One region of the Shewanella sp. Shew256 genome, then DNA from elsewhere that is predicted to be linked to it. Evidence: predicted binding sites of a transcription regulator. Region 1 holds the regulator's gene; the other holds the start of a gene.
The links. Region 1 encodes FliA, which starts transcription of late flagellar genes. Its sites were predicted from a motif close to CTAAAGNTNNNNNNNNNNNNGCCGATA; they were not measured.

Region 1 (13,406 bases):
TTTACTTGCAGCCACGGCCGCGACATTTCTTGTATCTTTCATGTTTACCTCAACCAATGGAGTCCTGACAGCCTAAACCCGCATCAAGCATTTCAACTAAGGCTTGTACGTGCAAAATGCCACACATTTGTTCTTTCACTACACCAGCTAACCAAGGACGTTTCCCCGCTTTGCTGCGCCAGTTTACTTGCGATTTATTAATTTTTACTGCATTAACGAGAGACTCACAAGCTAATCCCCAATTACTGCCTTCTAATAATACAAGATATTGATAATTTACCGATTGCGCCAGTTTATCCGTGTATTTTTCTGGCATCACCCATGCACAGGTATCAACCAGATTTAACTGCTCTTCCCTATGGGTTTGCACTCCTAAAAACCAAGAAGGGCGACCGATAATATGATTAATTCGCTCAACCTTAACGATCCCACCAAGACTCACTAAAGGCACTGCTAAGGTTAACCCTGCCACTTTAAAGAATAGTACTTGAAACTCATCATCGAGTACTTCTTGTAGGTCTTTTGTGATACTTGGAGGGGCAAACCCCACCTGAGTCTCGGGTGTTGTCTCAATGATTATCTCGTCATCTACGACTGCGGATGGCTGCTCAATGGTTACGTTAGCGTCGTTTTGCGTTGCGCCAGACGAAGTATTCTCGTCATGAGCCACCTCTTGAACTTGAACCACTTCAGGTGCAACCTCGGCCATGGCCTCAGCTGGCTTGTCCGCAACCGTCTTTAATACCGGCGCAAGGAGTTTTTCCAAGGCCTGTTTATTAACTAAAGGCGTTGGCTCCTCAAGGTGAGGTACACTGCTGGCAGACTTTGCCTTCTGCGGCTGCACTTCGGCAGCAATGGTCACGCTCGCGTGCACTTTAGCCTGACTGTGCTCGGCTAAAATGGCATCATCGAGCAATTGTGCTTCATTTTTTTTCCCTGCCAACGGAACCGCAGCCTCGTTTCGAGGCGCATTTGGGGAAGCTACAGTTTTACTGTCTTCTTCATGCAGCAATAATTCAAAAAAATCAAAAACAGTTTCATCAACCGATTTTGACATGACCAAACTCCCCAGCTAAAAGAAAATCCAATAATCGCTCGTAAGCTTTTACGCCACGACTGCCGCTTGCATAATGGGAAGCGGGTAAATGTGCCAAACTGGCGTCTCTAAACTTAGTATCTACGGGGATCACATCTCGCCAAAGGCTGTCGCCATATTGTTCACTCAGCACCTGCAAGGCTGCAGGTGATGCCTTGGTACGTTTATCGTACATAGTGGGTACGACGGTATAGCTATAACGGGTTTTCTTTGAGCGTCCCATGATTTCCATGGTTTTCACCATGCGTTCGAGCCCTTTAATGGCCAAAAACTCGGTTTGCACGGGGATCACTATGTGTTGACTGGCCGCCAGTGCGTTCACCATTAATACCCCTAACACGGGTGGGCAGTCCACAATCGCCACATCGTATTCATCGGCAACCAGTGCCAATAAATTACGCAGCACCAACCCCATGCCCTCTTGATGTCCGAGCGCTCGGTCTAACGTGGCTAACGCCATCGTAGCGGGCAGTAAATCTAAGCCATCGACTAAGGTGGGCACTATGTGGGACTTCACTAAGTCAGTCGTCAAACCCTTATGTGCCACAAACACGTCAAATAGCGAACCAGGAACCTCTTCAGAGTCAATGCCAAGGTAATAACCAAGCGATGCATGGGGATCGGTATCAATCATCAGTACACGTTTACCCCGTTTAGCGAGCGCGCCGGCTAAACTGGCTACTGAAGTGGTTTTTCCAACCCCACCTTTTTGGTTCGCAATGGTCCAGACTTTCAAAGAACTGACCTCTTTAATGTTGATTCTCGGCTATTCATATGCAGGTTTGCGTAACACAAACATTACTCGCCTTCCCTCGTGGTGACTCTAATGCCACCATTAGGCAAACTAATCACTTTCACCCCATCGGCATTTTCTGAAATCACCACAGGCACATTATTCGATTGAGATTGCGCTGCCGTCGATAGGACAGATGAGGTCTCTGGCCGCAATAATTCAGGCACAGGATCTACCGTGGCTTGCTGCAACGGTTTATCATCAGCTGGTTTCTCGAGCGTTGGCGGAATTTTCGTTTCGGGTGCCGAAAAAGTCTCGGGGCCTAAAGTCACCGCCTTTTGCTCTCCGGGTGAAGCCAGCTTTAACATCGCTTTGGTTTGATCCGGATGGGAAGCGAGCCAAGACGCAATCGCCTGAGCTTGTTCATCCGGTACCATAAGCAAAATCTGTGTCGATTCTAATCGCTTTACATCATCGCGTAATGCCATGATTTTTCGATGATAATCGAGACTTAACGCGGCTAGGCACAATATAGCGATTGCCATTAACACAATGATAAGCAGCATATTTGTGCTTATCTGTGTCTTGGACTTAGCCACGCGCAGACTCTTTTAAAATCGACTCAGCCATATTGTCCAGCGAAATAGACTGAGTAGCGATACCGGCACTGGCCACCGCCTGCGGCATACCATAAACCACACAACTCGCTTCATCCTGTGCCCAAATGGTCGCGCCCGCGGATTTCAGCATACGCGCACCTTCGCGGCCGTCGGCTCCCATTCCTGTCAACACTACCGCCAGCACATCACCGCCAAAGGCTTTTGAGGCAGAAGCAAAGGTGATATCAACACAGGGCTTGTAATTCATCTCAGCGCTTCCTGCCAACACTTTGACACGGCCCGTGACACCTGTCCGCTCAACCATCATTTGCATCCCGCCAGGCGCTAAATACGCGCATCCTGGACGCAATACATCACCATTCACCGCTTCTTTGACTTCAATCTTACACAAACCATTTAAACGATTCGCAAAGGCTGGCGTAAAGGCCGCTGGCATATGCTGGATAAGCAAAATAGGATGCGGATAATTTGCGGGGAACTGAGTCAAAATTTTCTGCAAAGCAACAGGCCCGCCCGTCGATGTGCCTATCAGCAATAACTTATATTGTTTACCACTTGGACGAATAGATGCAGCATGTGAAGAACGAACTGGTGCAGGCTGCGTATGTGTCGATACCCCACCTAATACTGAACTCGCACTCGAACGAGGTGGCGGCGTTGGTGTGGTAGGACGTACCACAGGACGGAAAATCCGGCGACGACCTAAAGCCTTGACTCTTTGCTGCAATAGCAAAATAGCGTCATCTTTATTGGTCGCGATATCTTCGAATCGCTTAGGTAGAAAATCAAGCGCCCCCGCATCAAGGGCATCAAGCGTGGCCTTGGCACCATCATGGGTCAATGAAGAAAACATCAAGATAGGCGTTGGACACTTCGCCATAATCTCACGGACAGCAGTAATACCATCCATTACAGGCATTTCAATGTCCATTGTAATGACTTGCGGATTAAGTTCGGCAGCCATCTTCACCGCTTCGGCCCCGTTAGAGGCCGTTGCGATCACTTCCAGTTCAGGATCTTGATTGACTATTTCACTAACACGTCGTCTAAAAAAACTTGAGTCATCAACGACTAATACTTTAATGGCCATTCCATTCCTTATTGGAAACTAACTTTTATTTTTCGCATAGTGCTTTAATAATCCGGGAACATCCAAGATGAGCGCAATACCACCGTCGGATGTGATTGTCGCCCCCGCCATACCCGGCGTGCCATGCAACAATGCCCCTAGAGGTTTAATCACCACTTCTTCTTGCCCAATTAAAGCATCGACAACAAAACCAATTTGCATCATTCCCAGCTGTACAATCACCACATGACCGTGTTTTTTGTCGCCATGTTTAAAGCTGGTTCTATTGCGATGTAACCACTGCTCCAGATAGAACAGCGGTACGGCCTTGTTGCGGACAATGACAGTAAGCTGCCCATCGACAATATTGGTCTTGGTGAGATCGAGATGGAAAATCTCATTCACACTGGATAAAGGCAATGCAAACACCTGCTTGGCAACGTCCACCATTAAGGTCGGCATAATCGCCAAGGTCAGCGGCACTTTAATCTCAAGTATGGTGCCCTTGCCTTTCATCGAGTCGATATGCACCGTACCGTTAAGCTGGGTAATACGGGTTTTCACCACGTCCATCCCAACACCGCGGCCGGAAATATCTGAAATCTCGACTTTAGTCGAGAAACCAGGCGCAAAAATCAGGTTATAAGCTTCACTGTCGGTCATCCGCGCCGCGGTATCCTCATCGAGTACCCCACGCTTGATAGCAATTTGCTTTAACTTTTCAGGATCCATACCTGCGCCATCGTCTTCGATTTTCAGCAGAATATGGTCACCCTCTTGGCTTGCAGACAGGGTAATGGTCCCCGTTCTCGGCTTGCCGCTGGCCTCACGGTCATTGGGCATCTCAATACCGTGATCTACCGAGTTTCGCACTAAGTGCACTAACGGATCAGCGAGCGCCTCAACTAAGTTTTTATCGAGGTCGGTCTCTTCGCCCACGAGGACTAAATCAATTTCTTTATTCAGAGTACGGGCTAAATCGCGTACAACCCGAGGGAAACGACCAAAGACTTTCTTGATGGGTTGCATGCGCGTTTTCATCACAGCGCCCTGCAAATCTGCTGTCACCAAGTCTAAATTCGCTAGCGCCTTAGACATTTCTTCGTCATCACGACTAATGCCTAAACTCAATAAGCGGTTACGCACTAACACTAACTCACCGACCATGTTCATGATTTGGTCGAGTCTCGCGGTATCGACGCGAACAGTTGTCTCGCCTTGAGGTACGTTAGCAGAGGCTGCTGCCGCTGCTTTAGCAGGGGCTTTTTCAGCAACCGCCACATCAGTTTTGGCTTTTACCGCAGGAGGTGTTGCTGGTGCAGCAACACTGGCTTTAGGAGCGGCTGGCGTTGAAGGCGCAGAGGCACTGGTACTTGCTTTCGAAGATTCGACTTTGGCAGTGGTTTTTGCTGGCGCGCCGCCTTTGCCATGTAATTCATCGAGGAGACGCTCGAACTCATCCTCAGTGATTTCGTCCGAATCAACAGCAGGTGCGGCAGGCTTTGGTGCAGCGACAACTGCTTCAGCTTTTGGCTTGGCAGGCTCTTCCACTTTACCTTTAAACTTACCAGAACCGTGCAGCTCATCGAGCAGCGCTTCAAACTCATCATCGGTGATATCATCGCTTGCGCTTGCAGATGTCGCTTGAGGCTTATTTTGCACAGCAGGGGCAGCATCGGCTTGTGGAGCAGAAACTCCGGGACCTTTTCCGGCGCCGTGCAGCGCATCGAGTAATGCTTCAAACTCCGCTTCATCTATTTCATCGATACTGGAATCTGAAAGCTCTGACTTCTCAATCGGCATTTCTTCAACTGCGGCGACTTCAACCACAGTTTCTATGACAGGTTCGGGCTCAGGTTCTGGTTCAGGCAGTGACTCAGCTTCGGCATGACTTTGGCCTGATTCGGAAGGAAGCGGCTCTCCTGAGCTCAGCATTTTTAATTTAGCCAATAATGCAGGATCTGCAGGGTCTTGTTGCTCACCTTGTTGGGTTTGAGCAAACATAGTGTTAATCGCATCGACAGCTTGAAGAATGATGTCCATTAACTCGGCGGAGACACTGCGCTTGCCAGTGCGTAATAAATCGAAGGTGTTTTCTGCTTCGTGACAGACATCCACCATGGGAGTGAGACTAAGGAAACCCGCACCGCCTTTTACAGTATGAAACCCCCTGAAAATGGCATTTAGCAAGTTAGTATCATCAGGATTGTTTTCAAGCGCGACCAGTTGCTCTTGCAGCAACTCAAGAATTTCGCCCGCTTCAATTAAAAAGTCCTGGAGTATCTCTTCATCTACATCAAAGGCCATCAAATTGACTCCCAGTTAGAAACCCAGACTCGATAGCAGATCATCGACTTCATCTTGACCGGTAACGACGTCTTGACGAAGCTCGGCATTCATTATCGGTCCTTCAGCTTCAATATTATTTTTCTGAGTAATCTGACTCTCAATCACGGGTTGCTCACCAAATACTGTCAGCATAGACACCAGATTACTTTCAACTTCCATCACTAGATCGATCACCCGCCGGATCATCTGTCCAGTCAGGTCCTGAAAATCCTGCGCCATCAAAATCTGGTTGAGCAATTCGCGTAAGCGGTTGGAATCCAATTCGCTACGTGACATCAAATGCTGCACATTGTGGCAAAGCGCTTTAAAATCGCTCAGGGCTATTTCACGCCGCATCAACTTATCCCAAGATGGCATCACTTGCTGAATATTCGCCGTTAATGCATTTGCGAGCGGCAAGCACTCTTCTACCGCATCCATGGTTTTATTCGCGGCTTGTTCTGTCATGTCAATGACATAACTTAGCCGTTCCTTAGCATCGGGAATTTCGGTATTCGCGAGTTCAACCAAACGATTGTCAACTTGGAAATCCATTAATGCGCTATGAAGTTGTCTAGTCAATTTGCCAACTTCATCAAAGAGCTCCCTTTGGAGTGGAGCCGCGAGTTCCCTAAATAAATCATCTGCTTGAGCTTGTTCATTCGCGCTTAATAATTCAACTAAACGCTGAGCCTTCTCGAGCGTAATGAGCCCTGATGTTTGTGACTTCATAGCTCATCCTTGCTTAAGCGAGTCGTTCGAATATTTTATCTAACTTCTCTTTTAGTGTTGCTGCGGTAAAAGGCTTAACCACATAGCCGTTAACACCGGCTTGTGCGGCAGCAATAATTTGTTCACGTTTTGCTTCGGCGGTAACCATTAACACGGGCAAATGTTTTAGGGAATCATCAGCTCTAATAGCCTTAAGCAAATCAATACCCTGCATACCTGGCATATTCCAGTCTGTCACGACAAAATCAAAGTCGCCCTTCTGTAGCATAGGCAACGCGGTTGAGCCGTCGTCTGCTTCTTGGGTATTGTTAAATCCCAAGTCTCGCAACAAGTTCTTGATGATACGTCTCATTGTCGAAAAGTCATCAACGATGAGAATCTTCATATTCTTGTCCAAGGTTTCCTCCGGTGAGCTGACATTCTGTGCTCAATAAATAATTATACTTATGTCCAATGCTTGAGTTTGCCTTTGAGTCGCAACATTGCCTGACTTAATATCTGGCTAACTCGCGACTCGCTCACCTCAAGAATGGCGCCAATTTCTTTTAAATTCAATGCTTCATCGTAGTATAACGATAGCACTAGCGCATCTCTTTCGGGCAATAATTTTATCGCCTCTACTAGTGCTGAATGAAACTGGGTCTCTGCTAGTGCTTCAAATGTACCATCACTCACATTATCGCTCGGAGTGAGTATATCCTGTGATACGCCTAAGTCTTCTATCCCTATGATTTTACCAACAGAAACATCGTTAAGAATATGATGGTACTCATCGAGCGTCATATCAAGTTTTTCTGCAATTTCTGTGTCGCGTGCATCACGACCCAACACTTGCTCTAACTCATCAATGGCTTGAGCAACTCGACGATTATTACGATGAACGGAACGGGGAACCCAATCGCCACGACGGATCTCATCCAACATGGCGCCACGGATCCGTATGCCGGCGAAGGTTTCAAACTTTGCACCTTTGCCACCATCAAACTTGGATGATGCTTCTAACAACCCCATCATCCCCGCTTGAAGCAAGTCATCGAGCTGCACTGAGGCAGGTAATCTGGCGAGCAAGTGATGTGCAATTCTTTTAACCAACGGTGCATACTGTTCAACGATTGACGTTTTACTGTCTAAACAAGTATACGCTGCGGCTTTATTCACTCGTTTTTTCCTCTTGAAAATCTGGTCGCTGAACTAAACGCTCAACGAAAAACTCCAAATGCCCACCAGGTTGCTGTGGTACTGGCCAGCTCATAATTTTATTCGCTAGGCCATGGTACGCTATCGCAGCTGGAGACTTAGGATAAGCCTCAACCACTAACTTTTGTTTACGCACTGATTTGCGAAGGTTTTCATCAAACGGAATGGTCGCAACCAGTTCAAGTGCCACGTCCAAGAATCTGTCGGTCACTTTACTGAGTTTAGCAAACAATTCCATACCTTCGCGTAAACTGCGCACCATATTCGCAACAATTTTAAAGCGGAAAACACCGTGTTCACGGCTGAGAATTTTGATCAACGCATAAGCGTCAGTGATGGAGGTTGGCTCGTCACATACCACGACTAGTACATCCTGTGACGCACGGGAGAAACTGAGCACCATGTCTGAAATCCCCGCGGCAGTATCCACGATGAGAATATCAAACTGGGTACGCATCTCACTGAAAGCACGAATTAAACCTGCATGTTGTGCGGGGCTCAATTCTACCATGCCTTGAGTACCCGAGGTCGCGGGGACAATGCCTATGCCCTTGGGACCACGGACAATAATATCATCCAGCTCAGCATCGCCTGAGAGTACATGGGAAAGGTTACGTTCAGCACGGATCCCTAACATGACATCGACGTTTGCCAAGCCTAAGTCGGCATCAAGCACTAAGACACGCTTGCCCTTTTCGGCTAATGCTACAGCGGTATTGATGGACACACTGGTTTTACCCACGCCACCTTTACCACCCGTAACCGCGATTACTTTCACTTTTTCGTTATAGGGTTGATTCATCATACGTAAACCACTTGCTTGATCCAGGGTCATAACTCTACTCAAATGCACAGGTCATATTATCTGACCACGCTGTGTCTGGTAACGATTGTTCTTCAGTGTTTTCTAAGGCCGCTAATGCCTGCTCAGCGAGCAGTAAGGTATCGGCGACTTTCATATCTTCGGGCACTCGCTGCCCATCCGTAACATAACTTAATGGCAACCCACTTTGGATCAACACACTTAATGCGCCCGCTAAAGACACGGATTCATCGAGTTTTGTGAGTACAACACCAGATAAGGGAATGCGTTTAAAGTGATTTACAGCATCTTGCAGCACGCGGCGCTGTCCTGTGGCAGACAGTACCAGATAACTGCGGATAGGTATTCTGCTATTTGCAGTTAAATTATCAAGTTGCTGGTAAAGCCGCATATCTCGTTGACCCATACCCGCGGTATCTATCAATACTAGCTTGCGATTTCTGAACTGATACAGAATTTGCTCCAGTTCAGCAAGGTCATGGGCTTGTTTGACTGGACAACCCATAATTTTGCCATAGGTGGCCAATTGCTCATAGGCGCCAATACGATAATGGTCTGTGGTAATCAAAGCCACTTGATCCGCACCATGATGGGCGGCGAAACGAGCCGCTAATTTCGCTAAAGAAGTGGTTTTGCCTACACCCGTTGGGCCAACCAGCGCTACAACACCACCTTGCTTAACGATATCATCACCTTGGTTATCAAGCATATTCGCTAGACTTTGTGGCAGTGCACGAACTAATTCTGCAGGGGTATAGTGTTGACTGAGCGCCGCTAACTTGTTCGCGACAGCTGGAGAAAACTCGGCTTCCAGCAACTTTGACTCCAGCATGGCACCGACAGGGTCGATACGTTTTTTATGCTCAGTCATCAATGCTGAAACCTGATGGGTCAACAAATTACGTAAGGATGATAATTCATCGCGCATGGCTTCGAGATCCGCATTTTGTTTTGGCGAGCTCTGCGGTTTCTTATCGAAGGGATTGCCCATATCGCGACGCTCAGCTTTAGGTGCCACAGGTGCTTGTAATCCTTTAGCCCACGCAGGCAGTTCGGCGTCTTGCTGTTGATGGGTGAGCTGTTGGTTTAAACGGCTTTGTTGCTTCTCGAGCAATGCTTGGAGAGAGTCCGCTGGCGCCGATGGTTTTAACTTAGTTTCAGCGCGAATCGGCGCTTTAGCACCGAGCGAAACTAAGTCATCACTCACATCCATAAAGGTCGGAGCCGCAGCAGGCGCCTTCGCTTTGGGCTCGTCATAGTCAACGGCAGCCACAATCTCAATGCCACCGTTCACTTTTTTATTTGACATAATCACGGCATCGGAGCCGAGCGTGTCCTTCACTTGGGCCAGTGCAGCACGCATGTCTTTGGCAAAAAAACGTTTAATCTTCACTTATGCGTCCTCTACTGGCCGACGGCAGACACTATGCGTATTTGCTTTTCATCGGGGATTTCTTGGTAAGAAATCACTCTGAGATTAGGAATAGTATATTTAACAAAGCGAGACAGTGTCGCACGTAACATACCTGACGTTAGCAAAATAGCCGGCTGACCAACCATTTCTTGCTTTTGAGCGGCATCCGCTAAGGATTGCTGCATACGCTCCGCAAGACCGGGCTCGATATTAGGACCATCGCCACCGGTTGCCTGCATCGACTGATGCAACATCTGTTCCAACTCTGGCGCCAAAGTTATGACAGGTATTTCGAGTTCAGGACCGGAGATCTCTTGAACTATCATGCGCTTCAATGCGATACGCACCGCGGCCGTTAATACTTCAGTATCGTTACTCTTAGTGCCGTATTCTAACAAAGTTTGCACTATGGTACGCAAGTCTCTGACAGAAACTCCTTCATTTAATAGGTTTTGCATCACTTTTACGACATTTCCGAGCGGCATCACATCAGGAATAAAGCCATCCACCAGCTTAGGCGAATGCTTGGCAAGCATATCCATCAGTTGTTGCACTTCTTCGTAGCCTAAGAGTTTCGCCGCGTTATTCGTCAATATTTGGCTGATATGGGTTGCCACCACTGTCGCGGCATCCACCACGGTATAACCTAAGGTTTGTGCATGTTCACGCAGCTCTGGGGCAATCCAAACCGCTTCGAGACCAAAGGCAGGATCACGCGTTTCGATACCATCGAGCTTGCCATAAACTTGACCAGGGTTGATGGCGAGTTCGCAGTCATGGCGAATATCCGCCTCTCCAACCACCACGCCCATTAACGAGATGCGGTAGGCATTGGGTGATAAATCGAGGTTGTCACGAATATGTACCGCAGGCACCAAGAAGCCCAGTTCTTGAGAAAGTTTTTTACGTACTCCTTTGATCCGGCTCAGTAATTCACCACCTTGCCCCTTATCGACCAATGGGATCAAACGATAACCCACTTCCAGACCGATAGTGTCAACGTGGTGCACATCGTCCCAGCTAAGTTCTTTAGGTTCTCTTTCGGCTCTTTCAGTTGGGCCCGTTTTGACTTGCTCAAGGGCTTTGGCACGTTTGGCTTCATTACGTTTAAATATAAAGTAAGCGGCACCACCTGTGATCACGGCAAAGCTTAAAAACGCCATGTGTGGCATGCCTGGCACAATACCCATGACAAAGAGTACGCCAGCCGCAATACTGAGTGACTTGTGACTGTCAAACATCTGACTAATCAACATCTGGCCCATATCGCCAGATTCATTTTGACGGGTCACCATCAACGCCGCAGCAATTGACAACAACAGGCCGGGGATTTGTGCGACGAGACCGTCACCAATGGTTAACAGGGTATAAATTTCAACGGCTTGGGAGAATGTCAAACCGTGCTGCACAATCCCGATAATAAACCCACCGAGAATGTTGATAACCAAGATCATGATACCGGCAATCGCATCGCCCTTTACAAACTTAGACGCACCGTCCATCGCGCCATAGAAGTCGGCTTCGCGGGTCACCTCGGCGCGTCTGGTTCTGGCTTGATCCTGATTAATAATACCTGCGTTCAAGTCGGCATCGATGGCCATTTGCTTACCGGGCATCGCATCTAAGGTAAAGCGAGCACTCACCTCGGCAATACGGCCAGCACCTTTAGTCACAACGGCAAAGTTGATAATAATCAAGATTATAAATACAACTAGACCCACTGCATAGTTACCGCCAATGACCACGGAGCCGAAGGCCTCAATCACCTTACCGGCGGCATCACCACCATTGTGACCTTCGAGTAATACTACACGGGTCGATGCCACGTTAAGTGCGAGTCGCAGCAATGTCGCGACTAATAAAACAGTTGGAAAAGCAGCAAAGTCTAAGGGTCTGTCGGTATAAATCGCGACAAGAAGAACAATCAAAGCCAAGGCAATGTTAAAGGAGAATAAAACGTCGAGTAGAAATGGCGGGATAGGCAATACAATCATAGCCAATGCCGCAAGCACTAGCATTGGCGTACCTATGCCCTTGAAAGAGCTCAGTTTCAACTGTTTTACTTGGCCTAGGGAGGCTTTAACATCCATTCACAGATACCTAAACTTTGACGTATAACAGCCTGGAAGCAAAAAGCGCGCCAACCGCTAACAGTTCAAGTTATGGTTTTATCTCTGTGAACTATCTCTTCGTTAACCTAACACTTAACTAGTGCTTCAGCTCGTCAGGAATGGGTTGATTAGCAGGGATTGGAATAGGTTTACGACCACGACCTTTTTGGTACTGGCGTAACTGGAACACATAAGCCAGTACCTGTGCCACCGCAGTAAATAGGCCCTCAGGGATCTGCTGCTCAAGTTTAGTGGTGTGATAAATGGCCCGCGCAAGCGGTGGTGCAGAGACAATCGCAATGTTATGTGCCCTTGCCACCTCGCGGATTTTAAACGCCACTTCGTCGACGCCTTTAGCGATCACAAAAGGCGCTGCAGAGCGCTTCACATCGTATTTAATGGCCACCGCATAATGCTCAGGGTTCACCACAATCACATCCGCATTGGGCACTTCGGCCATCATGCGCCGCTGCGCTAACTCACGCTGCATTTGCCGTACTCGCCCTTTGACCTCGGGTTTACCTTCGGTATCTTTATACTCGTCTTTGACTTCCTGCTTAGTCATTTTCAGCTGTTTGTTGTGGTTCCAGATCTGAAACGGCACATCGATGACCACTATGACTAAGACGGAGGAGCAAAGCAGAATGAACATCCACACCAATAAATCCAGCGCATGATGGACGTTACCGGGGAGATGATCGGCAGACAGGAGCAGAATATCGTTAAAATAATGACTGAGTAGCAAATAAGCCGCGATTGCTACCACGGAGAACTTAGCAATCCCTTTGGTTAATTCAACCAAGGCCTGCACACCAAACATCCGCTTAAAGCCTGCAATCGGGCTCATCTTACTGGCTTTAGGCATCATGGCTTGGGTGGAGAAATTCATCCCGCCAAGGGATACGTTACCGATAAATGCCACCACCACAATCAGTAACATAATCTTGAGTAACGGCCAGCCAATCTCGCTCCCCACGACGCCCCATACATTAAACATCTGGTTCGTATCGAAAATCGCAGCGCGCTCCATGGTAAATACACGCTCGAATACGTTGGATAAGGCTTTCGCAATTCCAGGTCCGAGCATATATAAGCCAGTCGCCGCCGAGAGTAACACGGTCGCAGTACCTAACTCTTTTGAACGGGCTACCTGCCCTTTTTCTCGCGCCTGTTCGAGGCGCCTCCCGGTGGGTTCCTCGCTGCGTTCGCCGCTACTTTCTTCAGCCATTACGCGTTCCTATCCGGTTAGAATATGCCATTGGCTTGGCACTGAAGCCCTAAAA
Region 2 (18,270 bases), on a different contig from region 1:
CGCTCGTTTTTAAAGGTATCCGAGAAACTCAAGTCGAGTTTGGTGGTTTGTAAACGTTGTTTCTGTTCTAGCCCCGGCACCTTGTTCATCATCTGGATCTCAACCCCTTCGTGTGGTTGCAGACGGATGGTTAACTTGTTAGGTGGCAAGTTACGGTAGCTTGAGCGATACAAGTTGTGTGGTGGGTTTTTAAAATACACCACAATTTCAGAACTCTTGAACGGCATGCGTTTACCGCTACGTAGATAAAATGGCACGCCCGCCCAGCGCCAGTTGTCGATATCGACACGCAGCGCCACAAAGGTTTCGGTGTGGGACTGAAGGTTGGCGCCTTCTTCCTCTAAATAGCCTGGCACTGGACTGCCCTTGAGGAAGCCCGCACTGTACTGACCACGGACAGTATTTTCATACACATTGTCGGCATTGATTGGGCGCAGCGACTTCAGTACTTTCACTTTTTCATCGCGAATGCTGTCGGCATCTAAGTTAACCGGTGGATCCATGGCAACCAGTGTCAACACTTGCAGTAAGTGGTTTTGGATCATGTCGCGCATCTGACCGGCTTTATCGAAGTAACCCCAACGGCCTTCAATACCCACTTCTTCAGCAACGGTGATCTGAACATGGTCAATGGTCCGGTTGTCCCACTTAGACGCGAATAACGAGTTAGCGAAACGCAGCGCAATCAGGTTTTGTACCGTCTCTTTACCTAAGTAATGGTCGATACGATAAACTTGGTTTTCTTTAAAGTAGGCAGAAACTTGGTCGTTAATTACGCGGGAAGAAGCGAGATCGGAGCCAATCGGCTTTTCGAGTACCACGCGAGAATCGCTATGGATAAGATTTTGTTCGTGTAAACAGCGGCAGATATCGCCAAAAATTGCAGGAGGGGTGGCAAAGTAACTGACCATGACGCGCTCTTCTGGTTTGAGCAATTCATGGAAGGCGCTGTAGCCTGCTGATTCGGTGAAGTTCGTGCCGACATAATGGCAGCGGGACAAGAAGCGTTGGACAGTCTCTTCACAGAGGGCTTCTTTTACGAAGGTTTTTAACGCAAGGATGACGAGTTCTCTAAATTCATCCTGACTGAACTCATCTTTGGCAACCCCAATGACTTTGGTGTTTTTATCCAGAAGTTCAGCTTTATCTAGCTGGTATAAAGAAGGTAACAACTTGCGTCGTGCCAAGTCGCCTTTAGTACCAAAGAGTACGAAGTCACAAGCTTTGGCGCCTGATGTTGTTTTGCCCATTGCGTTACGCTCTCCTTTGTATGTCGTGTCCCTTCAAGCCAATGAAGAAATCCACACTTTTGTTGTAATATAACAACAGAATTTGTTAAATGCATCTATTTTTATCAATATTAACATTCTAGCTAACTAGGCACCTAGGGCATAAATCTGATATGCTTTTTGTGCTTAAATTACTGATGATAGTAAATTCTTATTTCAAAAATGTACTTAAAACTTACTTAAGCAGTGTCGATTAGTGAGATCCTGAAACAGATCAACAGCACTAAACAAAAATAAATAAAATTACATTCTCAATTTAGCGGACGTACGCGTATGAATACCCTAGAAAAGGTTCAAAAAAGCCTCACCCATTTTAGTAAGTCAGAACGCAAGGTTGCAGAGGTGATCTTAGCCTCTCCGCAAACAGCAATTCACTCCAGTATCGCCACGCTAGCTAAGATGGCAGATGTGAGTGAACCTACTGTGAACCGTTTCTGTCGCCGCTTAGATACTAAAGGCTTTCCTGATTTTAAGTTACATCTGGCGCAAAGTCTCGCTAACGGTACACCTTATGTGAGCCGCCATGTGGAAGAGGATGACTCTCCAGAGTCTTACACGACAAAAATTTTCGAATCTTCAATGGCTTCCTTAGATACCGCACGTCAAAGCTTAGACGTCACTGCCATCAATAAAGCCGTGGATATTCTGACTCAGGCCAAAACGATCTCCTTCTTTGGTTTAGGCGCGTCTGCGTCTGTTGCCCATGATGCCCAGAATAAATTTTTCCGTTTTAATGTGCCTGTCATCTGTTTTGACGATGTTCTGATGCAACGTATGAGCTGCATTAACAGCAATGAAGGCGACGTTGTGGTGCTGATTTCCCATACTGGTCGCACTAAGTCATTGATTGAAATAGCGCGTTTAGCGAGAGAAAACGGCGCGGCTGTGATTGGTATTACGGCTCGTAACTCACCGTTATCCATGGAATGTACACTGCCCGTGACGATGGAAGTGCCAGAAGATACCGATATGTATTTGCCAATGGCCTCGCGTTTAGCGCAATTGGTGACTATAGATGTATTGGCGACTGGTTTTACCCTACGCCGTGGCCCGCGTTTCCGTGACAATTTAAAACGTGTGAAAGAAGTGTTGAAAGAGTCTCGTATCAATAAAGATCCGATACTGTAATTCACTTCCTATCTTAAAAAAGGCTAGTGCAAATCGTCCGTCTAGCCTTTTTTAAAGCAAATTTCAGCGATACCTCACAAATTTGAAACATAACTTTAGATCAATTTGATTGTAACTTTACTACATAATTTGGAATTGCATGGTAATATAGCCCCAAGATTTTTTTAACTTTAACGGAGTATCTTATGTTCCGCAGAACCAAAATCGTCACCACTCTGGGCCCCGCCACTGACCGTGACGATAACTTACGCCGTATTATCGCGGCAGGTGCAAACGTTGTTCGTCTTAACTTCTCCCACGGCTCCCCCGAAGATCATCTCAAACGCGCGACTCAAGCTCGCGAAATTGCAAAAGAATTAGGTGTCCATGTTGCTATTTTAGGTGACTTACAAGGTCCTAAAATCCGTGTATCTACCTTTAAAGACAACAAAAAAGTTCAACTGAACTTAGGTCAAGCCTACATTCTGGATGCCGAGTTAGGTAAAGGCGAAGGCGACGAGAATCAAGTCGGTATCGACTACAAGCAATTGCCAGACGATGTGAATGTTGGCGATATCCTGATGCTCGACGACGGCCGTGTGCAACTGCGTGTTGAGCGCGTTGAAGGTCGTAAAGTGCACACGACTGTTACCGTTGCTGGCCCTCTATCAAACAATAAGGGGATCAACAAACAAGGTGGTGGCTTATCTGCAGCGGCTCTGACTGAAAAAGACAAGGCAGACATTCTGACTGCGGCGATGATCCAAGTGGATTACTTAGCCGTGTCTTTCCCACGTAGCGGCGCCGATCTGGAATACGCCCGTTCTTTAGCGCAACAAGCTGGCAGCAATGCACTGATCGTAGCAAAAGTAGAACGTGCTGAAGCCGTTGCTAGCGAAGAAGCGATGGATGATGTGATTTTAGCCTCTGACGTCGTCATGGTTGCCCGTGGTGACTTAGGGGTTGAGATTGGTGACGCAGCACTGGTTGCAGTGCAGAAGAAGCTAATCGCTCGCTCTCGTCAACTGAATAAAATCGTGATCACTGCGACTCAAATGATGGAGTCAATGATTTCGAGCCCAATGCCAACGCGTGCAGAAGTCATGGACGTGGCCAACGCCGTGCTCGATGGTACTGACGCTGTGATGCTGTCAGCCGAAACTGCAGCAGGTGACTTCCCAGAAGAAACCGTGAAGGCGATGGCGAACGTGTGTATCGGTGCCGAATCTCACCCTAGCGTGAAAGTGTCTAAGCACAGATTAGATGCACGTTTCACTTCAGTTGAAGAAACGATTGCACTCTCCACTATGTATGCTGCTAACCACTTGGAAGGCGTCAAAGCGATTATCGCCTTAACTGAGTCTGGCGCAACTCCTAAACTGATGTCACGTATCAGTTCATCTTTACCAATTCTTGGTTTATCACGCCATGAGACAACTCTGGCGAAGATGGCACTGTACCGTGGTGTGTTACCGATCTACTTCGACTCAACCATTTATCCTGCCGATGAGTTAGCGCAAAAAGCGCTGGAATCATTAACAACTGCGGGTTACCTGCAAAGCGGCGACTTGGTATTAATGACCAAGGGCGATGCAATGGAAACTATCGGCGGCACAAACACTTGTAAAGTGTTGATCGTTGCTTAATCGTATTTGATTGGCGTTAGCCAGACGTAAAGACTAAGACTAAGGCTAAGAGTCATCAAGCTTAAATACAAAAACCACCTCAATTGAGGTGGTTTTTTTATCTCTTGTCACGGCTAGAAACGATAGCAGTCGTGCTAGCCAATCAAATTATAGGGCTTCAAAATCATTCACATTGATGGCCGCTAAGCGCAACTTATCGGCATGTAACAGCTTTTGATGCTCATCTTGAGTCACAGTGCCCTGCTCCAGCGCTTTAGCAAATAACACCAAATTAGGCACTTTGGCTGGCAACTCACCGGCGCGTTGTGCTTTCTTGAGCTTCTTGTAAATCTCTTTACAGGCATATTGCGCCACGAAGGCCTGTTCAACCTCAGCAATACCACCCACGTCGCCTTCAAACTCAGGGCATAGGAAAGTAATGCGTTCACGGGCAGGACTTGGTTTTAGCATGCCAGAGACCAGTTCAGTCGCCATTTTATCGCTAGGCGCATTGAAATGGTTGCCGATGGGGAAAATCAGCGCACGTAGCAGCCATGCAAATGGACGGTTCGGGAAGTTACGGATCACTTCTTCAAGTGCTTTAGCCGCTAAGTGCAAGCGATTTGCCATCACATAACGCACCGCAGGTAAATCGTCCTGTTGACGGCCATTGTCTTCAAACAGTTTTAAGGTGGCTGAGCCTAAGTACAGCTGGCTTAACACATCCCCCATACGTGCCGACAACATTTCCTTACGCTTCAAATCGCCGCCCATGATCAGCATCGAAATATCCGTCATTAAGGCTAATGCCGATGAAAGGCGCGACATATCTTTATAGTACTGCTTGGTTTCGCCGCTCACTGGCGCACTGCCAAAACGGCTGGCAGTCAAAGCGTTGAATAAGGCACTGAACGCGTTGCGAGTGGCATAACCCATATGGCCCATTAACAGCGAGTCGAAACGCTCGAGCGCATCGTGTTCGTTTTCCATCGCCGCGGCTTCCATTTCGGCCAACACATAAGGATGGCAACGGGTCGCACCTTGACCAAAGATCATCAAGGAACGCGTCAAAATGTTCGCCCCTTCAACGGTAATCGAAATAGGATTCGACATATAAGGGTGGCCTAAGTAGTTTTTAGGCCCTAATTGGATGCCCTTACCCGACTGAATATCCATCGCATCGTTCATCACAGCGCGGCCAAGTTCAGTCATGTGGAACTTAGCAATCGCCGTCACCACTGAAGGTTTAACTTTAAGATCAATCCCCGTAGTGGTTAAACGGCGCGCCGCTTCCAATTGATAGGTATTAGCGATAATGCGCGCCAGCGCTTCCTGCACACCTTCAAAGTTACCAATCGCCATCCCAAATTGGTGACGCACATAGCTGTAAGCCGTGGTGGTTTTGGTCGCCATATGGCCAGAAGCCGTCGCCAATGCAGGCAGAGAAATACCGCGTCCCGCCGATAAACATTCAACCAGCATGCGCCAGCCTCTGCCCGCAAACTCAGGACCACCGATGATCCAATCCAGCGGGATAAAGACTTCTTCGCCCTTAGTGGTTCCGTTCATAAACGCCATGTTGAGCGGATTATGACGACGGCCAATCACTACACCTGGATGATCGGTTGGGATCAGGGCGCAGGTAATGCCTAAATTCTTTTTATCGCCCAGCAGACCATCAGGGTCGCGCATCTGGAAGGCTAAACCTAATACGGTTGCTACAGGTGCGAGCGTGATATAACGCTTGTCCCAGGTTAATTTAAGGCCTAAAACTTCTTCGCCGTTAAACTCACCGCGGCAAACAATACCCACATCGGGGATAGCGCCCGCATCACTGCCCGCTTCTGGGCCAGTTAATGCAAAGCATGGGATCTCATCACCCTTAGCTAATGCAGGTAACCAGCGCTCCTTTTGCTCTTTAGTACCATAGTGAGTCAAAAGCTCACCAGGGCCCAATGAGTTTGGCACCATCACAGTAACCGCGGCACTCACGCTTCGGCTGGCTAATTTACTCACAATCGTTGAGTTGGCGTAGGCAGAAAACGCTCGACCACCAAACTTTTTCGGGATGATCAGCGCAAAGAAGCCTTCCTTCTTAAAGTAGTCCCACAGCTCTGGTGGCAAATCCTTACGGTTATGCACAATGTCGAAATCATCGATCATCTTCAGGGCCGTCATCACCTGATTATCGATAAAGTCTTTCTCTTCAGCCGTAAGAGTAGGTTTACCGTAGCTGTGCAGGGTATTCCAGTTTGGGTTGCCGCGGAATAACTCGCCTTCCCACCACACATCACCCGCTTCCATCGCTTCGCGCTCGGTATCAGATAATGGCGGTAATACTTTTTTAAAGAAGTGAAACACAGGCTGGGTGATAAATTGCATCCGAAGGCTTTTTACTGCAAATAGCGCAATAATCGCAATCAGGGCAATAATTATAATCGTCAACATAATCAAGACCTTTTATTAAGAAGCCACGGGGACTGATACGCCCGCAGCCATGTAGGGGATCACTTTACGGATCACGGCTTCGATGTCGTTATGCTCACCAAATTCGGCCGCGGCAATATCATTGAGCGCATCGGCTGACGCCATAGTGAAAACAATCGTGCCTAGGGTAAAGTGTAAGCGCCAAAACATTTCAGCAGGAGGAATATGCGGTGCACTGGCCGAAACAGCTTTTACAAAGGTGTCTAAATGCTGCCCATAATGAGTGGTGATAAACCAACGCAGGTGCCCTTGGCTTTCAATGTAACCGCGACCCAGCAATTGTAGGAAAATTGTCGTGCCTTCGGTGCGCAGCTCGTTCAAATCCAATAATGGATCGACTAACGCAGAGAAAATCTCCTCTAACGAAGCCTGTGTTGGCGCGGTATGCAAACGCTTTATGGCCGTCGATGCGGCGGGCATAAACACGTCTAAATAGCGGGCTAACACGGCGCGGATTAACTCTTTTTTAGAGCCAAAGTGATAGTTCACCGAGGCTAAGTTAACCTCCGCCTTGCTCGTGATAAGTCGCAATGACGTCTCAGAAAACCCCCTTTCGGCAAATAGCTTCTCTGCGGCATCAAGTATTCTAGTTTTTGTATCGGATCGACTTGCCATTCCGTGACCTTGAATTAATTTAAAACACTCGTTTAAATTAAACATTGGTATGGGAGTTGTCAAACGAAAAATGGCCAAATAAGCTGCGCCCTGCTGACAAGGATTAACAGGCCACTCACATCCGTTGCAAAAAACCATGAAAAGTCATCAAGTCCTGTGCAAAAAACACTGTGCTTAGGTAGAATGCTTAACACAAAAACAACAAAGGACTGCAATACATGGCTATTCTATTGAATCGTCCCACCACGCTCGCACTCACCATAGCGCTAACCTTAGGCTTAACCGCCTGTAATGATGCACAAAGCAAGGCCGAAACTACTTCAGCGGCACCTGCTGCAACTAATGCCGCGCCCGATAAAGCACAGGCCATCGCCTTTATTCAAGATGCTGAAGCCCAGATGGCACAGCTCTCTATCGAAGCGAATCGCGCCGAATGGATTTACAGTAACTTCATCACCGAAGATACCGCTGCGCTATCGGCCGCAGTGGGTGAAAAAGTCAGTGCCGCTTCGGTCAAATTCGCTACCGAAGCTGCCAAGTACGCCAATGTGGAACTCGATCCTGCCAATGCGCGCAAACTGAATATTCTGCGCAGTGCACTCGTGTTACCTGCACCGCTTGATCCCGCAAAAAATGCTGAGCTGGCGCAAATCAGCTCCGAGCTCAATGGACTCTACGGTAAAGGCAAATACTGTTTCGCCGATGGCAAGTGTATGACCCAGCCAGAGCTGTCGAGCCTGATGGCGGAATCGCGAGACCCAGCCAAGCTGCTTGAGGCGTGGAAAGGCTGGCGTGAAATTGCAAAACCGATGCGCCCACTGTTTCAACGTGAAGTCGAACTCGCCAACGAAGGGGCAAAAGATCTAGGTTACGCTAATCTCTCCGAATTATGGCGCAGCCAATACGATATGAAACCCGATGAATTTTCACAGGAATTAGACCGTTTATGGGGTCAAGTTAAGCCCCTCTACGAATCCCTGCATTGTTATGTTCGCGGCGAGCTGAATAACGAGTACGGTGACGTTATTGCACCAAAAACCGGTCCGATCCCCGCCCACTTATTAGGAAATATGTGGGCACAGCAATGGGGTAATGTGTACGATCTCGTAGCCCCAGACGATGCCGATCCTGGCTATGATGTGACGGAATTACTCGAACAGAAAGGTTATGATGAGCACAAGATGGTCAAACAAGCTGAAAGCTTTTTCACCTCGTTAGGCTTTGCGCCGCTGCCAGACAGTTTTTGGAGTCGCTCTTTATTCTTACAACCTAAGGATCGTGATGTCGTTTGTCATGCCTCGGCGTGGGATTTAGACAACCTTGACGATATTCGCATCAAGATGTGTATCCAAAAATCCGCTGAAGACTTTACCGTTATTCACCACGAACTTGGACACAACTTCTATCAACGAGCCTATAAACAGCAGCCTTTCCTGTTTAAAAACAGTGCCAATGATGGTTTCCATGAAGCCATTGGTGACACGATCGCGCTATCTATCACCCCAAGCTATCTAAAACAGATTGGTTTGCTCGAAGACGTGCCCGATGCTTCCAAGGATATTGGCTTATTGTTAAAGCAAGCTCTGGATAAAATCGCCTTCCTACCCTTTGGTTTGATGATTGACCAGTGGCGCTGGAAAGTCTTTAGCGGTGAAATTACTCCAGCGCAATATAACCAAGCTTGGTGGGAATTAAGGGAGAAATACCAAGGCGTTAAGGCGCCGACAGACCGCACTGAAGCCGATTTTGACCCAGGTGCCAAGTACCATGTGCCCGGTAACGTGCCTTATACCCGCTACTTCCTCGCGCATATTCTGCAGTTCCAGTTCCATAAGGCGCTGTGTGATACCGCCGGTGATAAAGGACCTGTGCACAGATGCAGTATTTATGGCAATCAAGCCGCTGGGGAAAAACTCAACAAAATGTTAGAGCTGGGTGCTAGCCAACCTTGGCCAGTTGCCTTAAAAGAAGTAACGGGTACCGAGGGAATGGATGCCAAAGCCGTGCTCGATTATTTTGCGCCGCTTAAAATCTGGCTCGATGAGCAAAACACGGCGGCAAATCGTCAATGTGGCTGGTAATTAAGCCTCAGGTGCCAGTCATATCCACGCCTTAAACTAAACCGATAAAAATGCCCAACGATGTTGGGCATTTTCTTTTTAAGCTTCGGCATTAATAACGAACGCGAATAACTATCAGAAAAATCAATGCGCTCACACTCCTATTAACGCCACCCCATCCCCTTACGGTTTGCCTCTTTATTCTCAATCTTAAGCTGTTCGGATTTAGTCAGCATCACATACAAGGCGCCCGTGCCGCCCTGCTCGGTTTTCGCCGAATGATAGGCCAGCACCATATCAAGCAGTGATAACCAATGGCAGACGGCAGATTTGAGCAGGCCAGCCACGGGTTTACTGTTATGCCCCTTGCCATGGATAAGCATGACGCAGCGTTCGCCATGGGCCTGCGCCGCTAGTAAATAATTGAGTAAGGCATCACGGGCCTGACTCAAACGGTAGGCATGTACATCTAACTCCATCTTAATGCTGTATTGCCCCAGCCTTAGGCGCTTAAATACCGCTCCCTGCACCCCTTCGCGCTTAAAACTGGCAATATCATCGGGCGCAATAATCGGGATCAAGCTTAAATCCAAGGGCATACAAGCTAAATAAGCCTCGCGTTGCAGCGCTTCACGACGTTGAAGCTGCTCATCCGTTAATGCCTTAGGTTGTAGATTCACCGCCTTCACATCGCCCTTAAGTGGCACAACCCCCGCCATTTCTTCAAAAAACAGTGCCGATTCATCATCTAGCATGGCAAGCTCCTCCACTCTTAACGCTCAGTGTGCACTTTTAGAACAGAAACACACTTTGTAAACATTCAACCCTTTAGTTCAGCGGGCACCTCCATTATAGTGGCGCCATGAATGCTTGATTAGAATAATGTAATGAGATTTTTGCTGCTAGCCCTGATATGCCTATTGTCGCTTCCAAGCTTTGCTACTCCCACAAAAGCCAAAACTACCACGACTACCGATCAGCTGATCAATGCTAATTATCCACTGTTCACTAAAGCATTTACCGAGCTTGACCCCGAAGTTACCGCAGAAATCTATTCGAAAGATGCAAGCTATCTCTCTGAAAGTCAAAGTAAAGAAATCTATTATGGCCGCGAGAGTATCGTTGCTATTTACCAGCGATTTTTCGATAAAATCCGCAATAAAAAGGCCCGAATCGATATCGATTTTCGGGTGCTTAACCGTAAGTTATCAGGCAACAGCGCGTTCGACACTGGCTATTATCTAGTGCGTTTTTACCCCGCTGAAGAAACCGGCGAACCTGTGAGTGAATTTGCAGGCAAATTTGTGATTGGCACCCAAAAAGACTCTCAGCAGCGCTGGAACGTTACGCTGGATATGAACAACCGTGCCGAACCCAGTTTCTATTTGAATGCCAAACCTGTACCCAATCTTTACTATGGCCGCCAGTTCCCACCGTTACCTGATAGTCAAAAGAAAAAGCAATAGTTTATTATATTTTAAAATGTTATGAATATAGCACCCGATAAAAACTGTCCTTGCGGCAGCCAAAAATCCTACCAAGACTGCTGCCATGCACTGCATCTAGGTCTCGATTCTGGCGCACAACTGGCGATGAGTCCTGAGCAATTAATGCGCTCTCGCTACTGTGCTTTTACGTTGAAAAATTTTGATCACATCATCAAAACGCACCATGCAGATTACCTCGATGGCTTAACCCTTGAACAGCTCCAACAAGGTCCACATCCCCAATGGTTAGGGCTTGATGTGTTATCCGCCGATGAAACCATTCACCCCGATGGCCGCAAGCACGGTACTGTAACCTTCAAAGCCTGGTATAAAATGAGTGGCGAGATTGATGCCATTTACGAGCGCTCGGAGTTTATCTTCGAGCAAGATCGTTGGTTTTACACTAAAGGCCATCAAATGCATGCCAAATTGCCGGGACGCAATGATCCCTGCGTCTGCCACAGCGGTAAGAAGTTTAAGCAGTGCTGCATGAAGGGTTAACCAAGGCGTAATTTGTAAAACAAAAGGCAATCGATTGATTGCCTTTTATTTTTATATCACCAACAGCGCTAATCTGAATGGTTAATGCGTCACAAGACTAGGTTCTTTTGCCGCCAATAAGAATTGCGCAAACTCGGGTTCTCGCAATGCGGGACTGTATAAATATCCTTGCGCTTGATGACAAAAACTCTTGGCCAAAAATGCTTCCTGCTCGGCGGTTTCAACCCCTTCTGCGGTCAATGAAATGTTGAGCGCGCTCGCCATCGCGATAATGGCCGACACGATTTCTTGGCTTTCGCGGCTAATGGTGAGATCGGAGATAAAGGAGCGGTCAATTTTTAACTTACTGATCGGGAACTGTTTAAGATAACGCATCGAGCTGTAGCCTGTGCCAAAGTCATCGATGGCCAGCCCCACGCCCAGCTCCGCCAATTCTTGACACAAAAGCGTGGCATGGCGAATATCGCCCATTAATTCTGTCTCGGTGATCTCAAGGATCAGGGTTTTGGGTTTCAAACGATAACGCGTCAGCAGTTGCCAGACTTGCTCATACAGGTTCCCGCTAAAAAACTGCCGCGCAGACACGTTAACATGCATGCTTAAATCGGCATTATGGTGCTGCCAAATATTTAGTTGTCGACACGCGGCCTCAAGCACCCAACTACCAATAGCGTTGATCATCCCTGACTGCTCGGCAATATCGATAAAGGCACCGGGATACAACACGCCTTTCTTCGGGTGATGCCAACGGATCAAGGCTTCGGCACCGATATAGGTTTGCTGCTCAAGATCCCGTAAGGGCTGATAATAAAGTTCAAATTGACGGCCGCGAATGGCGCTATGCAAATCACGCTCGATTTGCGCATCTTCCTTAAAGGCACTGAGCAAGGTGCTATTAAACACTTGAATCGCCGTGCCCTTTTTCTTCTTCGCGTATTGCACCGCAATATCGGCGCAGGTCAGCGGCGCAAATAGGTTCGCCACCGAAGCGATATCGACAACCGCCAGTGCGGGTTTGGGTTCGATTTGCTCACGACCAATTAAAATCGGCATGGCCAAATGTTGGTATAGACGGGTACTAAAATAATCCAGATCGTAAACCGCGTTATCATCGGTGAGCAACACGGCAAATTCGTCACTGCCGACACGGGCGATTTCAGTCGCCTTATTGATTTCCGAAAAATGTTTTAAGCGCCGGCCAATTTCGATCAGCAAACTGTCGCCATTTTCATGGCCATAGGTATCGTTAAATCGTTTAAAGGCGACTAAATCGACCAGCAGCAACAATCCATTGGTGGTGCGCTCCAATACGCGATTGAAGTGGCTGCGATTATTCAGCCCAGTGAGGCTACAACGCCAGGCTAAACGCTCAAGCTCCGCCTTATAGTTGTGCTCATCTGTGCTTTCTTCGCCGGAGACTAAGGCGTAATGATTGCCGCGATCGGTGATAAATTGGCTGACCACATACTTGAGCCAGTATCTACTGCCATCGGCACGATTGAATTGTACCTCGCCCTTGGCCTGCTCGCCTCTGAAGATCTGCGCTAAGGTTTGCTCAGCTAATTGATTGTGCTGCTTAAAAAAACTTAGCTCACGTAAATTGGCGCCAATGCTTTTTTCGCGCGCTAAGCCGGTGATCTCCTCGTGGGCTTGATTCACGTATTCCACTTTTTCGGTGTGTAGGTTAATCAGCATACTCATTTGACGAGACTGCTCGGTGGCACAGCGAAACAGGCTTAAGCGCTCTTCTTTGTCATAGGTATGTTTGGTGGCCAGCGTGAGGGCCAGTTGATCGGCCATTTGGCAGGCAAGGTGAATTTCGCTGTCGTGCCAATGGTGAGTCAGTTGCGCTCGCTCAAGGCACAGCACCCCTTCGAGATGACCATTAATGCGAATGCCAATCTCGAGGCTAGATAAAATTTGCCGAGGGATAAAATAGTTATCGACTAACTCAGTCAAACGCGGATCGATAAGGGTATTACCCGCATCGATATGGCGATGATTTTTGAGTTCATTTAAATAACGAGGCAGTGTCTGCAACTGCGAAGGACGGTAAGTGTCTTGTAGGGCCATAGCGCCAAATTGCGCTACCAGGGATTGGCTCGATTGATCGGCAGAAAAAATCCAAACCGACACCAGAGAAACGGCTAAATTCTCACAGAGTAGCTCTGTTGCTAGCTCTGCGGTTTTCGTAAAGTCGCCCTGCTGCTTAGCCGTAGAATGAACTAAAGACTCTAATAAGTGCTGATGTTGACGTCGCTTCACTCTAATCCCTACAAAACATCGTGTTGGGTAACACAGATACTACAGCGAGTAGCACGACTCATTTCAGCGTGCTAATTGCGCCAATCCTGAATATTTTTGTCGATGCAGATTACACATTGGCATTTCAAACAGCAACATCGAGCACAATTTATTACAAATTAATCAACATTTACCGCAGGGTTTTATGCTTACAGCCCGTTCTCTAATTGGAAAATCATCTTCTCGACACTCACATCGAAGACCAGCTTGAGGATAACGCCTACGTCATTCTTGACAATGTTTCCTTGGGTTTGGCTAAAGCGTGCTTGGGCCCGTTCCAACATCTTGCTGGCTTCGATCTCGGCCTGTGCACCCGCAAAGGATAGCTCCAGCATTGTATCCTGCTCATCAATCACAGCGCCAATATCCACAAAACTGCCACAATCGGTGCAAGTGTCGTTTACGGTAGCCGCTTGTCCTGCAATGATACCTTTCATCTGTTTTTCCTCATTAATCGCTATACCGCTGCATTTAAGGGTGATGCATCAACTTAAAGCTGCATCATTAACGCCTTATTATAGGAAACTGTGACGTCAGAGACTCAGCTTTAGCTCACGCTTATTATTGTGTATCGACACAGTTGATGGCTATTTGGTCAACAAGTCCCTTAAAGCCTAGATATTTTTTAAAGACCGAATCTTCCTCAACGGCCCGAAAGCGACTTGGAGGTAAGACGACATATTGGCTAGGCGCTGGCTAATAACGGCACCAAGTTACGTTGAATCGCCAGTTGATCGGCAAAATGCATGATGTCCATTTTAGGAGATGGCAATTGCCCACGTTGGCGCAGGCGTGTGGTGAGATCGCAATTACTTAAGGCTTCGGCCATGGCAATAGGCTCGCCACCGCGGATCACTAAGGCTTCAGGGCGCAATGCCTGTTGCAGTTGAAACGCCCTCGCCCCTTGCTCGGCGAAAACAGCACTATTATCGGTAACATTGTTATCCGTCGATAAATCCGCAACAAGCGCTTGTTTTGGGGGTAACTCAAACTGACGTTGCAATTTTTCTGCATTATCGAGCTCTTTTTGCCATTGAAACTGCGCCATGTCCCTCGCATCTGCAGACAATAGCGATAACAACAGGGCGAACTCTCCTCGCCTGTTGTGTTCGATTGCCGCATTTAAGCGGGAGCCAATTTGGGCTTCGTTGATTAAAGGAACATCGATTTGCATAAAAAAACATCATTAAAACAACTTGTTGTTAGTTAATCGACCAGTTGAACCAGAACTTTAGGAAAATTTTCATATTTAGACTTTACATGCCAAACGTTTCTGACTACTATGGCGGCCGCAATTGAGGAGGGGTTCCCGAGTGGCCAAAGGGATCAGACTGTAAATCTGACGGCTCCGCCTTCGAAGGTTCGAATCCTTCTCCCTCCACCATTTGCACTAACAATTAGCGATGCTATAAAAGATACTCGTGGAGGGGTTCCCGAGTGGCCAAAGGGATCAGACTGTAAATCTGACGGCTCCGCCTTCGAAGGTTCGAATCCTTCTCCCTCCACCACTTTTATCTTGTGTGGTTCGAAAATCGTTAGTCTGCTGTAACCTTGCTTTACCCTTAAATCCGGCCAAGATTTAAGATAACTTTTAAATCCTTCTTAATAAGTCAGAGTTAAAAGTTGAAGAAAATATGTGGAGGGGTTCCCGAGTGGCCAAAGGGATCAGACTGTAAATCTGACGGCTCCGCCTTCGAAGGTTCGAATCCTTCTCCCTCCACCACTTCTTTCTCATCTCACACTTTATCTCGCGTTATTCCCCAAGTTTTATCTCTAGCACTTCTGCTTATTCAAACTTATTCTATCGCTTAACCCTATTGCTTTTAATCCATGGATTTTGCTGATAAAAAACGCCCCATTCGGAGCGTTAAAACTATTTCTGAGCATTAAAGACCAATGCTGCTGAGCTAAGTGGCCATTAATCAATATTCAGGTATTTGTGGGTTTGAATCGATAAACGCCAATTACGGGCAATACACACCTTCATCGCTAATTCCGTCGCCCTTGGTTTTTGGCTAATCGGTTGCAGACAGATGGTTTTAGCCGACACATCAATCCCTTTGAGCAACTCATCGAGTTCGTCGATATGATTTTCGGTCGCTATTGGGTGCTTTATCTCGTTGGCGCGGGTCAAGGCCTGTGCTAACACCTTATAACCCCCTTTCATATTGACCTTTGGTGAGACAGTCACCCAGGTATCAGCATCGCACTTCACATCAAAGGTACCACTGGTCTCGATTTGAGTGGCAAAGCCGGCAGTGTGGAGCGTGTGAGTTAATTCATTCAGATCGTACATGCAAGGCTCACCACCGGTGATCACTACATGGCGCGCCGTATATCCCTTAGCGTTGAACGCCTCGATAAGACTCTGCGCCGTATGGTTAGCCCAGCGCCCTACGGAACCATCGACGGTGATCACTTGTTCGGGTGACACCTTGTTTTCCTCAAGCAGATCCCAAGTCTGTTTGGTATCACACCAAGCACATCCCACAGGGCAACCCTGTAAACGTACAAAAATGGCGGGCACTCCGGTAAAGACACCTTCACCTTGAATGGTTTCAAAGACTTCGTTGACTGGGTAATTCATGCTAGCGTTCCGTTTTTCTGGGGCGGCATTTATAGAGGATTTTAGCTGCAGCTGCAAGTTTTTACCGCCTCAGACAGAGTGATGCCAAGAGCGATATGCCCGTCGCCACACGCCAGCAAAGAGTTTGCAAGCCCTAGCGCCTGAGTTACACTTACGCCCTATTTTATGTGTCAATTTAAGTGGATCCTATGTCAGCAGCGTCAGTTTCAAAGGTGGTAGTGGTTTTCAGTGGCGGACAAGACTCAACGACTTGTCTTATTCAAGCCTTAACTCAGTTTGATGAAGTCCACGGGATCACCTTCGATTATGGTCAGCGTCACCGTGAAGAAATTGAAGTTGCTAAATCCCTCGCCAAGCGCTTAAAGATCACTAGCCATAAGGTTATGGATGTGAGCTTACTCAATGAGTTAGCGATTTCTGCCCTCACCCGCGATGCCATCCCCGTGTCCCACGAATTAATGGAAAATGGCTTACCCAATACCTTTGTGCCTGGCCGCAATATTCTGTTTTTGACTTTGGCAGGGATCTACGCCTATCAATTAGGGGCCCAGGCGATTATTACCGGTGTCTGCGAAACTGATTTTTCGGGTTATCCCGACTGTCGTCACGACTTTGTGCGCGCGATGGAATCGGCACTGGTGCAAGGCATGGACAAAAAGCTTGAGATCATCACCCCATTAATGTGGCTGAACAAGGCCCAAACCTGGGCGCTGGCCGATAAATACCAGCAACTCGATTTAGTTCGCCACCATACCCTGACCTGTTATAACGGCATTGTCGGCGATGGTTGCGGTGACTGCCCAGCCTGCCATCTTCGCAAACGGGGCTTAGAGGATTACCTGCAAAATAAAGCAGAGGTAATGGCCTCGCTCGACAAGGCAACTGAAACGGGTAAACCGCAGGCGTGAGACTGGTGACGTTAAAAACACTCGGCCCCTATTGGCTGGCGCTTATCGTCAGTCTGCTCTGTGCGCTCTTGTATGTTGGTGGGCTTTTTACCCCGAGCATAGATAATCTGCTCGCCTATCGCCGCAGCGCCATCAGTGACGGCCAGTGGTGGCGTCTGATCACAGGCAATCTGCTGCATACCAATCATTGGCACCTGCTGATGAACCTCGCAGGATTATGGGTAGTGTTGTTTTTGCACCACTTTCATTACCGGCTCAAGGGCTTAACCGTGCTGTTTATCCTGCTTTGTCTGTTTGAAGGCATTGGTCTATATCTGGGTTATCCGCAGCTATTAGGTTACGTGGGACTGAGCGGCATGTTACACGGTCTATTCACCTTTGGTGCGGTGCAAGATATTCGCCGTCATCTGCGCTCGGGTTATTTGCTGCTACTCGGCGTGATAGTTAAAGTCGGCCATGAACAGTTCTATGGCGCCAGTGATGATGTGACCGCCATGATTGGTGCACGCGTTGCTACCGAGGCGCATTTAGTCGGCCTGATCTGTGGCTTAGTCTGCGCACTTATGGTGTTTGTGTACCAACGAACTAGGGCGTGTTGACGTTTCAGGGTTATTTTTGCAGCAGTTTGGCTGGCTTTTATGCAAGGCAAAGTCCGTGCAGTGTAGTTATTCTACATAAACGGACGATAACGCGCAGAAATGCCAGCCAAATGCTGCCCGAAGGGTTCGCCTGGCAAGCCCTTGCTCTTTGTCACTCGTCATTTGAGTAGAATAACTACACATCATTCCTCGTTTCGCGAGCATGTGCTTGCCAGAACGAACAAAATCTAATCTCGAAACGTCAATACGCCCTAGATTAGCCAAGGAAACGCAGCGCTAATATCTACTATTTTGATTAATCCATACAATAAAAGCCGCCTCATATTGTTATGTTGGCGGCTTTTTATTAGGTAGTGAACCTTGGTATATGCTTGATTAGCATCGCAGTCCTACGTCTAACGAGCTAAGACACAAATTTGTTAGGCGGTGATCAGCAACTCCCGTAAACGTTTCACTTCATCACGCAGGGCTGCTGCCTGTTCAAACTCCAAGTTACGCGCATGCTCATGCATTTGCTTCTCGAGCTTGTCGATATCATGGCTCAGCTGCGCCGCATCGGCTTGATAACGTTTGGCTTTAGGTTCAGCCACTTTGCCCAGTGACGCTTGGCGATAACCCTTTTCAGTGTCTCTACCATCGTCCACATCCATCACGTCGGTAATGCGCTTGACCACGCCTTTTGGCACTATGCCATGCTCAAG

Region 2: the regulator FliA is predicted to act here: its motif matches at 14,684-14,710, upstream of B5P39_RS16740 (VC2046/SO_2500 family protein).

The regions. Positions count from the first base shown of each region.
Region 1 is NZ_NAJR01000007.1:42,663-56,068, forward strand. It holds gene B5P39_RS14225 (chemotaxis protein CheW) at 1-42, opposite strand, end outside; gene B5P39_RS14230 (chemotaxis protein CheW) at 50-1,057, opposite strand; gene B5P39_RS14235 (ParA family protein) at 1,041-1,832, opposite strand; gene B5P39_RS14240 (membrane anchored protein in chemotaxis locus) at 1,895-2,407, opposite strand; gene B5P39_RS14245 (protein-glutamate methylesterase/protein-glutamine glutaminase) at 2,421-3,539, opposite strand; gene B5P39_RS14250 (chemotaxis protein CheA) at 3,558-5,825, opposite strand; gene B5P39_RS14255 (protein phosphatase CheZ) at 5,841-6,578, opposite strand; gene cheY (chemotaxis response regulator CheY) at 6,592-6,975, opposite strand; gene B5P39_RS14265 (RNA polymerase sigma factor FliA) at 7,023-7,736, opposite strand; gene B5P39_RS14270 (MinD/ParA family protein) at 7,729-8,610, opposite strand; gene flhF (flagellar biosynthesis protein FlhF) at 8,615-9,991, opposite strand; gene flhA (flagellar biosynthesis protein FlhA) at 10,003-12,102, opposite strand; gene flhB (flagellar biosynthesis protein FlhB) at 12,221-13,351, opposite strand; gene fliR (flagellar biosynthetic protein FliR) at 13,369-13,406, opposite strand, start outside.
Region 2 is NZ_NAJR01000010.1:3,419-21,688, reverse strand. It holds gene zwf (glucose-6-phosphate dehydrogenase) at 1-1,250, opposite strand, end outside; gene B5P39_RS16790 (MurR/RpiR family transcriptional regulator) at 1,563-2,417, shown strand; gene pyk (pyruvate kinase) at 2,603-4,042, shown strand; gene B5P39_RS16780 (acyl-CoA dehydrogenase) at 4,190-6,469, opposite strand; gene B5P39_RS16775 (TetR/AcrR family transcriptional regulator) at 6,485-7,123, opposite strand; gene B5P39_RS16770 (M2 family metallopeptidase) at 7,342-9,204, shown strand; gene smrA (DNA endonuclease SmrA) at 9,348-9,938, opposite strand; gene B5P39_RS16760 (YybH family protein) at 10,071-10,649, shown strand; gene B5P39_RS16755 (YchJ family protein) at 10,677-11,171, shown strand; gene B5P39_RS16750 (putative bifunctional diguanylate cyclase/phosphodiesterase) at 11,253-13,436, opposite strand; gene B5P39_RS16745 (DUF406 family protein) at 13,625-13,912, opposite strand; gene B5P39_RS16740 (VC2046/SO_2500 family protein) at 14,161-14,649, opposite strand; tRNA gene B5P39_RS16735 (tRNA-Tyr) at 14,775-14,859, shown strand; tRNA gene B5P39_RS16730 (tRNA-Tyr) at 14,899-14,983, shown strand; tRNA gene B5P39_RS16725 (tRNA-Tyr) at 15,114-15,198, shown strand; gene queE (7-carboxy-7-deazaguanine synthase QueE) at 15,394-16,062, opposite strand; gene queC (7-cyano-7-deazaguanine synthase QueC) at 16,251-16,970, shown strand; gene rrtA (rhombosortase) at 16,967-17,569, shown strand; gene uvrB (excinuclease ABC subunit UvrB) at 17,989-18,270, opposite strand, start outside.